2 regions of the Mesorhizobium sp. B2-4-1 genome follow, and region 2 is predicted to be linked to the other one. Evidence: predicted binding sites of a transcription regulator. Region 2 holds the regulator's gene; the other holds the start of a gene.

Region 1 (5,476 bases), on a different contig from region 2:
CCGGCTGGCAACGGGCCAGTCCTGCAGCATGGCATATGCTTCCATCGCAGTCTCGATCGTCACCGGAAGCCCCATTCCGACCAAGATCGTCACGGGTTCTTCAAAGCGCATCTGTGCCATGGTTTAAACCTCCATTCGATGGCAAACGAACCGAAGCATGTCGGGCAGCCTGGTGCGCGAAGACAGGTCGGCGCGGATAGGGCGGGTGCGCCGGTGTCGTCGGATTTCCGGCGGCCGCGAGCCTGATCTCGGCTGGCTCGACCGGGCTTGGCTTGAGCACCGGCGAGCCTCGGCCGGGCGCCGGTAGCGCCTTATGCGCCTTGGCGAGCGCCTCGAGCCAGGCAAGGACGGAAAGCGGCGGCCGCGCCCGCCCATCGAGCCAGGCGGCGACCTGGCCTTGCGGCCAACCAAGCTCGTCGACGAGGTCTGCCGCTTTCCACCTCAACGTTTTCAGGCATTCACGCAATTGGCCCACGATCATGTCGGTCCTCTTCCCAACCGGACATCGGTCCATCGTTTGCTGTGGGGCTCCGATGATCGCGTCCTCCATCCCTGGTTGAGCCGCCGGAGCCTTCCGAGGCTGCCGACACATGCTGCGCGGCCAGGAACATCAGCGTCGACGCCGCCGTACGGCGGCTCCAGCCTTCGGACTCGGCCATGTCGAGAACGCGCATCAACAATGGCCCCAGCACGCTCCTGCATTCTGCCTCGTAGGCGAGAAATTCGTTTGCCGGATGCGTGGGCGCCGAAACGGAACCGATACCGGTCATAGTGGTCTCTCTCCAAACTTTCCCCGGGAGGCCGCCCGCTCCCACTTGTGGGAGCGGGCGGCCTCCCGGCGTCCTAGAAGTCCATGCCCGCGCCGGCGGGCATGGCAGGGGTCGCGGCCTCCTTCTTTGGCTTCTCGGCCACCATCGCCTCGGTGGTGACCAGCAGGCCAGCGACGGAAGCGGCATCCTGAAGCGCGGTGCGCACGACCTTTGCCGGATCGATAACGCCTTGGCCGTAGAGATCGCCGAACTCGTTGGTCTGGGCGTTCCAGCCCCAGCCGAACTCGCTCTTCTCACGCAGCTTGCCGACGATGATCGAGCCCTCGGCGCCGGCGTTCTCCGCGATCTGGCGCACCGGGGTCTCGATCGCACGCCGCACGATCTCGACACCGGTCCTCTGGTCGGCATTGTCGATCGGCAAGGCATCGAGCGCCTTGGCGGCCCGGAGCAACGCGACGCCGCCGCCCGGGAGTACGCCTTCCTCGACCGCCGCACGGGTCGCATGCAGCGCGTCGTCGACACGGTCCTTGCGCTCCTTCACCTCGACTTCCGTCGAACCGCCGACACGGATGACGGCGACGCCACCGGCGAGCTTCGCCAGCCGCTCCTGCAGTTTCTCGCGGTCGTAGTCGGAGGTAGTCTCCTCGATCTGCGCTTTGATCTGGGCGATGCGGCCCTGGATCTCTTCCTTGCGGCCAACGCCGTCGACGATGGTGGTGTTTTCTTTTTCGACCACCACTTTCTTGGCGCGGCCCAGCATCTGCAGCGTGACGTTCTCGAGCTTGATGCCGAGATCCTCGCTGATCGCCGTGCCGCCGGTGAGGATGGCAATATCCTCCAGCATCGCCTTGCGGCGATCGCCGAAGCCGGGCGCCTTGACTGCCGCGACCTTCAGGCCGCCGCGCAATTTGTTCACGACCAGCGTGGCGAGCGCCTCGCCCTCGACATCCTCGGCGATGATCAGCAGCGGCTTGCCCGACTGCACGACCGCCTCGAGGACGGGGAGCATGGCTTGCAGGTTGGACAGTTTCTTCTCGTGGATCAGCACGTAGGGCTCTTCGAGCTCGACGCGCATCTTGTCCTGGTTGGTGATGAAGTACGGGCTGAGATAGCCGCGGTCGAACTGCATGCCTTCGACCACCTCCAGTTCGGTCTCGGCGGTCTTGGCCTCCTCCACCGTGATGACACCTTCATTGCCGACCTTCTCCATCGCCTCGGCGAGGAACCGGCCGATCTCGGGATCGCCATTGGCCGAAATGGTGCCGACCTGGGCGATCTCGTCGTTTTTCGTCACCTTGCGGGCGTTGGCCTTCAGTTCGGCGACGACCGCTTCCACGGCCTTGTCGATGCCGCGTTTCAAATCCATCGGATTCATGCCCGAGGCGACGGCCTTGGCGCCTTCCTTGACAATGGCTTGGGCCAGAACGGTCGCGGTTGTGGTGCCGTCGCCGGCGATGTCGTTGGTCTTCGAAGCGACTTCGCGCACCATCTGCGCGCCCATGTTTTCGAACTTGTCTTCCAGTTCGATCTCCTTGGCCACCGTCACACCATCCTTGGTGATGCGCGGCGCGCCGAAGGATTTGTCGATAACGACGTTGCGGCCTTTGGGACCGAGCGTCACCTTCACCGCATTGGCCAGAATGTCGACGCCGCGCAGCATCTTCTCGCGGGCTTCGGTATGGAACTTCACTTCCTTGGCAGCCATTGGATCACTCCTTCAATTTAGGCAGCTTTCGTTGACTGGTAACCTGGCAAGAAGCCGTCAGGCGGCCTTCTTCACGGTCGCGGTCTGCTCGATCACGCCCATCACATCGCTTTCCTTCATGATAATCAGGTCTTGGCCGCCGAGCTTGATCTCGGTGCCGGACCATTTGCCGAACAGAATGCGATCACCCACCCTGACGTCGAGCGGCTGTAGCTGCCCGGCTTCGTTGCGGGCGCCGGGGCCGGCGGCGATCACCTCGCCTTCCTGCGGCTTTTCCTTGGCTGTGTCGGGAATGATAATGCCGCCAGCCGTTTTCTCCTCGGCTTCGATGCGGCGGACCAGGATACGGTCGTGCAATGGGCGGAACGTCATGTCGTTCTCCTTCAAGGACAAACAGTTTTTGAGGTGCCGGACCGGCAATATCGGCCCGGCAAGAGGTGCCGCGACCCTTGTTCAGGCATCGCGCGCGCATATCGAGCTAGTTTTGGAATTTTCCGGTTTCAAGAGGTCCGCGCAAAAATTTTGGCACTCGTCGCATGAGAGTGCCAACGCGTTGTTATCATGCAGGGATTCTCGCCAGGTCGACGATTTCACCGCTTGAATTTTGGTAAAGAGCCAACAAGATTATCCTGGCCGGTGCTGCCGAAGCACAGCCGGAAACTGGACGCTATCGAGGAGTTTTTGCAGACGGAGGACAACGATGGACCGACAGAAATTTTCGCCGATCATGCCTTCCCTGACTGACACGCCCGACACCTCGCTTGACCGGCTGCTTTCGCCGGCGAGGCACTTCAAACATCCTGACAAGGTATTGGAAGACGACGCGCTCGACCTCTGGGAAAAGCGGGCGATCCTGTCGTCTTGGGCCTCGGATGCCTGCGCGGTGGAGTCGATGCCGGAACTGCGCCTGCCGCCGGGAGTCGAGCGGCCGGTTTGCTTCGACCACATCATGGAGGCCTTGTGCAAGCTCGACATCGACGTGCCGGCGCCGCGGTCCACGCCGGATGAATTCCGGCACGACTTCGCCAGGATGAATGCATAAGGTCGTAAGCGAAAGGAGAAACATATGGTGACTGCGGTCAGCAGAGAATTCCGCCTGCAGATGGATGGCTACGGCCTGACCACGGCCGAGATTCACTATCATATGCCTGACTACCCCAACCTGCTGCAGCTCTATGTCTGGCAGGAATACGACCTCGCTCCCGATTTCCCGGAGCTGAAGGGCTTCCTTGGCTATTGGGAAAGCGAACTGGACGGCACGCTGCATTCCGTGCGCGTCGCACATCATCGTCTAATCACACCGTCGGAATGGCGCGCCGTTGACGGCATCGTTGCCATCCATTGAGCGGATCACATTGAGCGGATCAAAAAACCTGAAGCGCGTCGCCTGCAACGCGGCGCGCTCAAAGGCTCGATTGAGCATACCTAAAATCAGAGTTCCCGAGCAGGATGAGTGATGGGATTCGTGTCATCCTGCTCTGACAGCCATCGGCTGGGCCGTCCTTGACATCGCCGCGGAACGGAATTGCTGGGGCGAAGCGGAGCGGCCCCTCGTCAGGCCGGCTCGCTTGGCCGCCTTCAAGAAGGCCTTGTAGGCGGCACGCCCGCTGCGCCAGCCATCCAGCGCATCACGGCATGCACGGCCGGCGGCGCGCCAGCTTGGTCCGCGCGCCCATTTCGGCCATTGTTGATCCAGGCATTCCAGAGCCTCGAAGCTGCTGGCGACCTTGCGTGGGGCGTCCGACAATTCGAGGGTAATCGGCTGGGGAAACCGAATATCGTTCATCACTTCCTCCGTTTTTTGACGTCTTTTTGCGAGTAAGCAATCGGATGGCGTCACCGGCGACCGTCCATCCGTGATCGAGATGGTCAGCCGTTCAGGCCGCGTCAAGGGCCGCCGGAATCTCGACGAGACGTTCGATCAGGCCTCTTGACGCCACGCCCGTCAGTTCCCAGATCGATTCCGCCGGCGCCGGAAGGGCCGGCAGGTCAAGGAGTGCCGCATCCTTGGCACTCCTCGTACCCATGTTGCTCAGCGAAGGAGGATATGGCTATGAGAACCGCTTTCGACTTTTCACCGCTCTATCGGTCGAGCATAGGCTTCGACCGCATTTTCGACCTGCTGGAGAATGCCAGCCGCACGGCGAACGTCGACAACTGGCCGCCCTACGACATCTCCAGGACCGGTGACGACGCCTACCGCATCACCATGGCGGTAGCCGGCTTCGGTCAAGACGAATTGAGCATCGTGCATGAACCCAACATGCTCGTCATCGCCGGCGAGCGTGCCGGAGAGGACAATGGCGAATACCTGCATCGCGGCATCGCCGGACGGCCGTTTGAGCGACGCTTCGAACTTGCCGACCATGTGAAGGTGACCGGCGCCGGCCTCGTCAACGGTCTCCTGACCGTCGATCTTCAGCGTGAGATTCCCGAAGAGATGAAACCGCGCAAGATCGAGATCGGCACCAGCATGGCCAAAGCCAAGGAAAAATCCGCGGCAAAGCCCGTGCAAGTGGAAAAACAGGCCGCGTGAGGCAATTCGGGTCAGGGCTTCCACCAACCGGACGCCGGTCGCCCGGTGGTGGAGACGCAAGCAAAGAGGAGAAAGACAATGAGCGTACGTGATCTCATTCCTTTTGGCCGGGAACGCGGACAGGTGCCCAGCCTTTTGCGCGATGGCGAACGTGATCCGTTCATGTCGTTGCACCGCGAGGTCAACCGTCTTTTCGACGATGTTTTCCGTGGTTTCGGTTCGGGGCTGCCGTCCTTGTCTTCCGTTGCCGCCGACGGCGCACGCTGGCCAAGCGTCGAGATCTCCGACACTGGAAAGGAGGTCCGTGTCACGGCCGAAGTGCCCGGCATGGAGGAAAAGGACATCGAGGTCCTGCTCGATGACGACGTGCTGACCCTGAAGGGCGAAAAGCGGTCCGAGACCGAGGACAAGGAGCGCCAGTTCTCCGAGCGCTATTACGGCCGTTTCGAGCGCCGCATTCCGCTC
Region 2 (5,476 bases):
AGACCCATTGCGGGTTGTCCCCTGGCGGGTAGAAGGCGATGCCGTAGGGCTGGTTGAGATTGCGGGCGAAGATGCCGTCCCTGACAGGTTTCGCGCTGCCCTCGCCGAGACGGTAGACGCGGATCTGGTTGGCCTCGCTGTCGGCGACGAACAGGTCGCCATTGGGCGCGACGCGCACGACGCGCGGATTGTCGATGCCCGAAGCGATCAGTTCCGCCGAAAAGCCCGCCGGCAGCCGCGGCTCGGCGCCTTGCGGCCTTTGCACCGGACCGGCGCCGTTCGAGGCGGATCTGGTGACATAGGGCCTGGGCTGGTCTTGCGGGCTGATCAACCGGCGCACGCCCGGCGCATCGGCCCGCCAGTCACCGAATGCGGCCGCGCCCTTCAGCACCGGCTCTTCCTGCTGGGCCAATGCCGTCGCGGCGAAGAGCAAGGCAGCAGCGATTACCACGGCGCCGGCAAGTCGGATCATCCCAGTCTCCAGCTTCTCGCTTCTTCATGCATGTCGTTGTCCCAAGACCGAAGTCACATGCATCAAGGGAACGGGCGGGCTCGGCAGTCGTTCCGGACGACACGGGGAGTTGAAGGAATTCGGGTCAGCTATCCGCGTCGAGATCGAGATCGGCGTCGAGGTTCTTTTCCAGTTCGACGAGATCGGCCGGCAGCGGCATGCCCATGGCGCGGATTTCGCGCAGCTTCTCGCGCAATTGCTCCTGCACTTCGCGCACATCCTCAGGCTGGTTGACCATCTCCTCCAGCAGCAGGCTGATCTGGGCCTTGAACGATTCCAGCGCCATCTTTTCTCTCCTCGGCCGTCTGGATCGATCCCAGCTCTCAGCGCAGCATGCGCGATATCAGCTGCGCCGTATAGTCGACCATCGGGACAATGCGGGCATAGTTGAGCCGGGTCGGGCCGATGACGCCGAGCGCGCCGACGACGCGGGCGTCCTTGTCGCGGTAGGGTGCCACGACCAGCGACGAGCCGGAGAGCGAGAAAAGCTTATTTTCCGAGCCGATGAAGATGCGCACGCCCGGTCCCGCCTCGGCGAGGTCGAGCAGCTGGATCAGCCCGTCCTGCGTCTCCATGTCCTCGAACAGGTGGCGCAGGAGTTCGATGTCGGCCTGGGCGGTGACGTTTTCGAGCAGATTGGCGCGGCCGCGCACGATCAGGCGCGCCGGCAGGCCGCTTTCCGCGCCGGCCCACACCGCCAGCCCTTTCTCCACCAGGTCCTGCGACAGCGTGTCGAGCGCTGCCCTTGTCTCTTCCTTGATACGCTCGACCTCCGCCCGCGCCTCGGCCAGCGTACGGCCGCGAATATGGGCGTTGAGAAAATTCGAGGCCTCGTGCAATTGCGAGACGGTGATGCCGGCCGGCAGATCGATGACCCGGTTCTCGACGTCGCCGTTCTGCGACACCATCACGGTCAGCGCCTTGGTGGGCTCGAGCTGGATGAACTCGATGTGCTTGAGCGCCACCTCGTTCTTGGCGGCCAGCACCAGGCCGGCGCCGCGCGACATGCCCGACAGCATCTGGCTGGCCTCGGTCAGCATGTGTTCCAGCGTGGCGCCCGAGCCGGAGGCGCGCACCTGCGCCTCGATGCTGCGCCGCTCCTCGTCGGAGAGGTCGCCCAATTCCATGAAGGCGTCGACGAAGAAGCGCAGGCCGGCCTGCGTCGGCAGGCGACCGGCCGAGATGTGCGGCGCGTAGATCAGGCCGAGATGTTCGAGATCGCTCATCACGTTGCGGATGGTGGCGGGCGACAGCGAGGACGGCAGGATGCGCGACAGGCTGCGCGATCCCACGGGCTCGCCGTCCCTCAGATAGGAATCGACGATACGCCGGAAGATGTCGCGCGAACGCATGTCGAGCGCCTGAAGTGCGGGCGCCTGAAGTGCCGGCGCGTGAAGAGCGAGCGACTGCGAAGCGGGATCGACTGCCTTGGTCATTGCGGCCATAACCTCCGGTTCAAGGATATAGACTTCGCGGCGCTGCGCGCAACCCGGTGTCGCGTTGCGCGATCAGCCGGTGTCGCACTTGCGATCACCCCGGTGTCGTGTTGCGCGATCGCCCCGGTGTCGCCGCGTTTGCGGCCGCCGGTCCATTTTCCTTTACGCCGTGCCCCGCATGCGTCTAAAAGCCGGCCAAGATTCAAAAAAGCTGACAAGAAAGCAGGCCGAATGCGCCCCTCCAAACGCCAGTTCGACGAAATGCGCGCCATCTCCTTCGAGCGCGGCGTCTCCAAACATGCCGAAGGCTCGTGCCTGGTGAAGTTCGGCGACACGCATGTCTTGTGCACGGCAAGCCTGGAGGAAAAAGTGCCGGGCTGGATGCGCAATTCCGGGAAAGGCTGGGTGACGGCCGAATACGGCATGCTGCCGCGCTCGACAGGCGAGCGCATGCGCCGCGAGGCCTCCGCCGGCAAGCAGGGCGGGCGCACGCTGGAGATCCAGCGGCTGATCGGCCGCTCGCTGCGCGCCGTGGTCGACCTGCAGGCGCTGGGCGAGCAGCAGATCACCGTCGACTGCGACGTCATCCAGGCCGATGGCGGCACCCGCACCGCCTCCATCACCGGCGGCTGGGTGGCGCTCTACGATTGCCTGCGCTGGATGGAAGCGCGGCAGATGGTGAGCGTCGCCAAGGTGCTGAAGGACCATGTCGCGGCGATTTCCTGCGGCATCCATGACGGCCAGCCGGTCATCGACCTCGACTATCTCGAGGATTCCTCCGCCGGCACCGACGCCAATTTCGTCATGACCGGCAAGGGCGGCATCGTCGAGATCCAGGGCACGGCCGAGGGCGAGCCCTTTTCGGAAGGGCAGTTCGCCGAGCTGATGGGCCTGGCCAAGAAAGGCATCCAGAGGCTGGTGAGTTTGCAGCAGATGGCGGTGGCGTAGTTTATTCATGCGGAGCCTGGGCACCCCCCTCTGCCCTGCCGGGCATCTCCCCCGCAAGGGGGGAGATCGGCTGTTGTCTAGAGCTTCGCCAATAATCAGAATAGAATACCATGAGCCGGCGCTCACGCTGCCAATCTCCCCCCTTGCGGGGGAGATGGCCGGCAGGCCAGAGGGGGGTGCCTCGTGATCCCCTCTGCCATTCTTGAATCCGCTCTTTACGTCACCGACCTCGCCGCTGCCGAAGCCTTCTACACCGACATCCTCGGCCTCACTCCTCTCGGCAAGGTCGAGGGCCGCCATCTCTTCTTCCGTTGCGGAGCCGGCGTGCTGCTGATCTTCAACGCGGAGGCGACCAAGGTCCCGCCCGCGCCCGACGCGAGGCTGAAAGTGCCGCCACACGGCACATCGGGCGAAGGCCATCTCTGCTTTGCGGCGACCGCCGATGAAATCAGCCGCTGGAAATCCCATCTGAAGGCGAAGAACATCGCTGTCGAAAGCGAATTCGAATGGCCGCAAGGCGGCCGCTCGCTTTATATCCGCGATCCCTCCGGCAATTCGATCGAATTCGCCGAGCCGAGAATCTGGGGACTTTGATGCATTCTCTCGACGGAAAAAAGATCGTCGTCGCCAGCCACAATGAAGGCAAGCTGCGCGAATTCGCCGATCTGATGGCGCCATTCGGATTCGAGGCGAAATCGGCGAAGGACTATGGCTTGCCCGAACCCGAGGAGACCGGCACAACCTTCGAGGAGAACGCCTATATCAAGGCCTTCGCCGCAGCCAAGGCGACGGGCCTGCCGGCGCTGTCGGACGATTCGGGCCTGTGCGTTGACGCGCTCGACGGCGCGCCCGGCGTCTACACCGCCAACTGGGCCGAAACGCCTGATGGCAGCAGGGATTTCGGCATCGCCATGCAGCGCACCGAAGTGGCGCTGCAGGAAGTCGGCGCCGCCACGCCCGCGCAGCGCACGGGACGCTTCGTCGCCGTCATCTGCCTCGCCTTTCCCGATGGCGAGGCAGAATATTACCGCGGCGAGGCCGAAGGTACGTTGGTCTGGCCGCCGCGCGGCGAGCTCGGATTCGGCTACGACCCGGTGTTCCTGCCCGACGGCTTCGAAAAGACCTTCGGCGAGATGAGTGCCGAGGAAAAACACGGCTGGAAACCCGGCCAGGCTACGGCGCTGTCGCACCGCGCCCGCGCCTTCCAGAAATTCGCCCAAGCCCGATTGGGTCTGGCCCGGTTAGGCTCGGCATGATCAGGCCCGGCGCCACCATGCCGCTCGACCGCAGCCCCGGTTTCGGCGTCTATGTGCATTGGCCGTTCTGCGCGGCCAAATGCCCCTATTGCGACTTCAACAGCCATGTCCGCCACCAGCCGGTCGACCAGGAGCGCTTTGCCGCCGCCTTCGAGGCGGAACTGGCGACGATGCGCCAGCGCACCGGCCCACGCGAGGTGACCAGCATCTTTCTCGGCGGCGGCACGCCGTCGTTGATGAAGCCGGAAACGGTGGCCAGGGTCCTGGACGCCGTGGCGAAGAACTGGACGGTGCCCGACGGCATCGAGGTGACGCTGGAGGCCAATCCCTCCTCGGTCGAAGCCGAACGCTTTCGCGGCTATCGCGCTGCGGGCGTCAACCGGGTCTCGCTCGGCGTGCAGGCGCTGAACGACAAGGATTTGCGCTTCCTTGGCCGGCTGCACAATGTGGACGAGGCGCTGCACGCGATCGGGCTCGCGCGGGAGATATTCCCAAGGCTCTCCTTCGACCTGATCTACGCACGGCCAGGCCAGACGCCGGAGGCCTGGGCATCGGAGCTCGAACAGGCGATCGGCCACGCCGCCGACCATCTGTCGCTCTATCAGCTGACCATCGAGGAAGGCACGCCGTTCCACGCGCTGCACGCGGCGAAGAAATTCATCATCCCCGACAACGACCACGCCGCCGACCTTTATGCGCTGACGCAAGAGGTGACATCAGCCCATGGTTTGCCGGCATATGAGATCTCAAACCACGCCCGGCCGGGTGCCGAAAGCCGGCACAATCTGACCTACTGGCGCTATGGCGAATATGTCGGCGTCGGCCCTGGCGCGCATGGCCGCTTCGTCGAGAACGGCCACCGCGTCGTGACCATCGCGGAGAGGATGCCGGAAACCTGGGCCAATCTGGTCGAGGCCAAGGGCCATGGCGTCACCGGCGGCGAGACCCTGACGCGCTCCGAAGAGGCTGACGAGTTCCTGCTGATGGGACTGAGGCTGGCGGAAGGCATCGACCTGTCGCGTTACGAAGCGTTTTCCGGGCGCGGCCTGTCGAGCGCGCGGCTGTCGGTGCTGCAAGGCGAAGGGCTGGTGGCGCCGATCGGCAACGCCCGCCTGCGCGCCACGCCCGCCGGCATGATCGTGCTCGACGCCGTGGTGGCCGATCTGGCACGGTAGGCTGGGATGCTGCTCCCAATCTCGAAGCCAAGATTACGCTTCTGGAGGCGGCTGTTTCGCGGTATCTGAGTTGAGACCCGACCGGTGAGGCTATCCGAATGAACCTGCCGCTCTCCTGGCAATTCTGGGCGCTGTTGTCGGCGACTTTCG

What was found. Region 2 encodes HrcA, which represses chaperone genes, less so after heat shock. Its sites were predicted from a motif close to GTTAGCACTCNCNNNNNGNGAGTGCTAAC; they were not measured.
Region 1: FJ949_RS25875 (co-chaperone GroES) is a predicted target of HrcA. The motif match lies at 2,997-3,025, and genes of this name have one in related genera.

What each region holds. Positions count from the first base shown of each region.
Region 1 covers NZ_VFVN01000012.1:125,140-130,615, forward strand. The annotation lists gene FJ949_RS25860 (DUF982 domain-containing protein) at 1-120, opposite strand, end outside; gene FJ949_RS25865 (hypothetical protein) at 459-770, opposite strand; gene groL (chaperonin GroEL) at 844-2,475, opposite strand; gene FJ949_RS25875 (co-chaperone GroES) at 2,533-2,847, opposite strand; gene FJ949_RS25880 (hypothetical protein) at 3,176-3,517, shown strand; gene FJ949_RS25885 (usg protein) at 3,542-3,820, shown strand; gene FJ949_RS25890 (DUF982 domain-containing protein) at 3,944-4,261, opposite strand; gene FJ949_RS30460 (hypothetical protein) at 4,353-4,502, opposite strand; gene FJ949_RS25895 (Hsp20 family protein) at 4,529-5,011, shown strand; gene FJ949_RS25900 (Hsp20/alpha crystallin family protein) at 5,090-5,476, shown strand, end outside.
Region 2 covers NZ_VFVN01000001.1:383,662-389,137, forward strand. The annotation lists gene FJ949_RS01930 (sorbosone dehydrogenase family protein) at 1-472, opposite strand, end outside; gene FJ949_RS01935 (hypothetical protein) at 597-797, opposite strand; gene hrcA (heat-inducible transcriptional repressor HrcA) at 835-1,947, opposite strand; gene rph (ribonuclease PH) at 2,179-2,895, shown strand; gene FJ949_RS01955 (VOC family protein) at 3,079-3,489, shown strand; gene rdgB (RdgB/HAM1 family non-canonical purine NTP pyrophosphatase) at 3,489-4,151, shown strand; gene hemW (radical SAM family heme chaperone HemW) at 4,148-5,326, shown strand; gene FJ949_RS01970 (EamA family transporter) at 5,425-5,476, shown strand, end outside.